Regions from separate parts of the Methylomusa anaerophila genome, predicted to be linked through region 1. Evidence: riboswitches for the same ligand, from Rfam matches in the RefSeq annotation. Region 1 holds a riboswitch; the other holds the start of a gene.
The links. Region 1 has a riboswitch for cobalamin ahead of MAMMFC1_RS10795 (TonB-dependent receptor domain-containing protein). Riboswitches for the same ligand answer to the same signal wherever they lie in the genome.
Positions count from the first base shown of each region.

Region 2: another riboswitch for cobalamin. It lies ahead of MAMMFC1_RS12635 (hypothetical protein); the one in region 1 lies ahead of MAMMFC1_RS10795 (TonB-dependent receptor domain-containing protein).

Region 1 covers NZ_AP018449.1:2,386,251-2,388,456, forward strand. The annotation lists gene MAMMFC1_RS22895 (calcium-binding protein) at 1-809, shown strand, start outside; cobalamin riboswitch at 989-1,171, shown strand; gene MAMMFC1_RS10795 (TonB-dependent receptor domain-containing protein) at 1,303-2,206, shown strand, end outside.
Region 2 covers NZ_AP018449.1:2,795,457-2,797,662, forward strand. The annotation lists gene MAMMFC1_RS12630 (glycosyltransferase family 4 protein) at 1-589, opposite strand, end outside; cobalamin riboswitch at 843-1,030, shown strand; gene MAMMFC1_RS12635 (hypothetical protein) at 1,206-2,206, shown strand, end outside.

The DNA.
Region 1 (2,206 bases):
ACTACTTGTACGGCGGCAGCGGCAGTGACTTGTTGTTTGGCGGCGAGGGCAGTGACTATCTGGACGGCGGCGAGGGCAGTGACGTGCTGTTTGGCGGCGCCGGCGACGATTATCTGGACGGCGGCGAGGGTGACGACCTGCTTTTCGGCGGCGAAGGCAACGACCTGCTGTTTGGCGGCGCCGGCAATGACCTGCTTTTCGGCGGCGAGGGCAACGACTTGCTTTTCGGTGGCGAGGACAACGACTTGCTTTTCGGCAGTGGCGGCGACGACTGGCTGGACGGCGGCGACGGCAGCGACGACCTGTACGGCGGCGCCGGCAACGACACCTATATTGTGGACAATCCCGGCGATGCGGTGCAGGAGAATCCCGGGGAAGGTGTCGACTCCGTAACCCTCTTGAATCTCACCAGCTATACCCTGCCGGATAACGTGGAAAACCTGTTTGGCATCAATACGGACGGTCTCATCCTGACCGGCAACAGCCTGGACAACATAATCGACGGCGGCGACGGCAGCGACACCCTCTATGGCGGCAGCGGCAGCGACGTCTACAGCTTCCAGGGCGACTTCGGCCATGATACCATTGCCGCGGCCCCGGACAACCGCTATGACACGATCGACTTCAGCGCCTTTGCCAGTTCCGCCGCCGCCGTCGGCCTCGGCGGCAGCAGCGGCGGCGACCTCATCGTCACCATCGGCGCCAATACCGTCACCATCGCCGACTGGGACCAAAGCGGCGGCAACAGGCTCAGCACCTTCGTCTTCAGCGACGGCGTCAGGACAACCAACGGCACAAGCTGGCTGTAAGCGCCGGCGCATCACCCCTTTCGGCGGCAACTGAACATCAGCATGGCCCGATACAGACCCGGTCGCGTGAGGGACCGGGTCTTGTCAAGTTTTTTAATAATTTATGCATAATTATCTATCGAATACCTCATGTGAGGGATTTACGTCCTGTTTGTCCTGCGATATCATAAAAAGCAGAAAAGGAAAATACAGGGATAGGTGCCCTTGGGGCTTAATAGGGAAGACCGGTGTGATGCCGGCGCGGTCCCGCCACTGTAACGGGGAGCAATCTCGCCTAGTTGCCACTGAAGCGGTCTGCTTCGGGAAGGCGCGGGGAAGCGATGAGCCGGAGTCAGGAGAACTGCCTGTCCGGCAATCGCCATTTGACCTGCGAGCGACAGGGAGGAGATTACGAACGGCCGGCGGCAAGCCTGTCCGCCAATTAGCGTAAGTACTCCCGTGAGGGAGTTTTTTTTATATAATCCTTGTATCAACATGGAGGGGGAGAAATTGGTTGAGACAACACAAAGCAAAACAAGCAAAGCAAAGCGGCAAGTTAAAGAAAAAAGCTTTGGCCATGCGGATCTGCTGCGCCCTGGCCCTGGGTTTCGCGGCCCAGCCCGGGGGCCCTGCCTATGCGGCTGAAGCGGGGGCCTCGGTGACGGTGGAGGCGGATAGCGTGAAAGAAACGACGGCGGATGCTTCCGGCCAAATAAATTACGGTACGTCTTATACAGACGTGACCATCCAAAATAGCGGCCGCTGGCGGCCGATGGATGCCATAACGTTTGGCGATCCGTACTATCTTCCGGTTTACGAGATTTATATCGATAAGCTTGACGTAAAGGCCGGCGGCATTATTGATTTGACCTGGCAGGAAACGCCTAATCCGGTGTTTTGGGGAGAACAGTTTGGAATAGGCGGGAGTAACTTTTTCCGTAATTTATGGGTAACGGACGCCACGCTGGCGGACGGCGCGGTTTTCCGGATCAGCGCGGCACCTGCCGTCTATAATGGGGAATACTCTCTCAGTGTCACCCCGTCAGTGAATCGTATCACTTTGGGAAGCTATACCAGCCCGGTGGCCGGCGGCGGCACAATATATGTCCAGCTTGGCAATATCATCGGTTTTGATCCGCTGAAGATCAACAGCAGTTCGAAGACTTTCGGAACAAGCGGGACGAGGTTTTTAACAATTTATGAACAAACATCCGGCCAGTTCCGGATTGCCGGCCAGGCCTCCTATCTGGACGCCCCCCTGAATGTCTACAAAGTGACGCCGGTGATCGAGACTTCGGAGGCAGGCGGCAACGAGTATCAACCCGAATATATGGTGTTTGCCGATCTGCTGGACTATACCGTCGACAACACCGGCCTTCTGTCGGAGTCGGCCAAAACCGCCGGCGACATGCAGCTGG
Region 2 (2,206 bases), 410 kb from region 1:
TGGCGGCAGGGTCTCCCCGATACCAGTCGTCTTCCGGCAGGATGTGGAAAGGAAGAACTCGGGTGACAGCCTGTGATTCCGGGTAAAACTTCCGGAAATCCTGCTCGACTGCCCGGCTGCTGCAATAAACCAGCCGGGATTGGGCCGCTACCCGGGAGCAAAGCTCATCCCGTATTGCCAAGTCCTGGGGAGAAAAAAAGTCAGGCCGGTATTTGTGCTGAAAGTCATGGACCCAGGAAGCAGCCGGCCGGTCCGGAATGACGTTAAAATTAACTGGAAAATAAAAGTCGATTTTACAGAAGAGATCATCCCAGGTATGGACGTCAATGACCGGCAGGCCGGTTTGGTCCGCAAGGCCTGAGAAACCGGTTCCAAAACAAATGATGCCGTCAAATTTTTCGGCAAAAGGAAGATACAGCCGGAAGCCTTCCCGGGTTTCGCCGGATACGATAAGGAATAACTGCGGGCGTTCCTGTGCCGGTAAAGAGGCTACTGCTTTGACGTGATGTTCCAGATGAGACACGCCGCCAATCCAGCCTTTGCCGCCTATTACCGGAATACCCACCCGCAGGCTGTGAACCGAAGTCATCCGTTAACACCTCACATATCGCCTGAGTTGCAGGGTGCTTACATCCCTGATAATTGGTCCGCCGTAAAAAAACGGTTAGCGGAAGCTAACACCATATTCTCAGCCGTCTGCTATATGATATGGGCAACAGGGAGAAGTGCTACGCTGCGACTGTGAAAGATACAGACTGTGAAAAGATATGGATTGACATATTTTTTGTAACGTGCTAACATTTAAATTAAATTATATCCATATCATGCCATATCACGACAATTTAATATTTTTTGAGACAGGTGCCCTAAGGGGCTTAATAGGGAAGACCGGTGTGATACCGGCGCGGTCCCGCCACTGTAATGGGGAGCAAATCCAAGGTATGTATGCCACTGAGACGTGAAAGTCTCGGGAAGGTTTGGACGAGCGATGAGCCAGAGCCAGGAGAACTGCCTGTTTGACAATCACCGTTTTACCTACGAGCGATGGGGAGGGGATTATGGAGTAATCTATCCTTCCCGGCTATTTATTATGCCGGGATTTTTGTTGGGAAAGAGTACTGAAATAATGAAACCCCCCTTCAGCATGCAAGGGGGGTTTCTCTTAGTTGAGGACAATTTTGGCTGTAATGATATTGTTAAGTTGTATGACGGGGACAGGCACGGCCGGCGGCGATATTTCCGTATCCTGCGACATACCTTACTTTCTGGGGCAGAAACGCGGCTATATGCTGCCGGGCGAACTGCTGCAAGCCAGGATTATAGTGGAAAATTTCGGGCCGGCAGCCAAGAATGTGCCGGTGGATATTGTTTTACCGCCGGGTTTTTTACCGGCAGGGCGCTATGAGTATTGGCAGGTTGCCGGCCTGGAAAACAACGCGGTGCTGAAGACGGAGGCCGACCTGGGCGGCGGTTATGGGCAGTGGTTTGACTTAGTGCCCATCCGGGTTGGACCGGACGCAGCGCCGGGGGCCTATACGGTAAGTATTGTCGCCGGCGGCCTTATACACAACTATGGGGTAACGGTGGCGGCTAAGAAGCCGGCGGAAGCCGACGGCGGGCTCACAGTGAATAGAATCCTGATTCCGTTAGATAAAGACGGCAAAAAAGATGAGCGCTTGCATGACAATACTTTGGTGCTCCGGGACCGGACACTGGATTACTACAAAAATATACTGCGCGGCAAAGGCGCTTCCAATCAGGAAGTGGAGGCCATCCATCCGGTTGTCCATATGGGGATTGAATTTTTAAATCCCGGGGGGCAGCAAAAGCTGGTTAACATTACTGTACGGCTGCTGGACTACAATACTCACCAGCCTGTAGCCGGACTGCTGACTCCGGGAACTACCGGCGAGGATAAAGATGCCGGCTCCCTTGCCGGGAATGCCGACTGCCTCACGGCTTTCGCCGCCATAACCGGGGAAGAGCGGCAGCGCCTGCTGCTCCCGGTTTATGCGGACGAAAGGCTGATTGCAGGCGGGCGATACTGGCTGCAGGTGGTTGTTGATGATGGTTTTATCCAGCCGGTTACGGTGAAAAGTCCGCTTACCGTGGTGAGGAAAAACATGGGGGCCATGCTGGTCACAGGCGCGGCGGCACTGGTATTTTTGCTTGCTTTGGCGCTGGGACTAAAGCAGTTGCGCGCCAC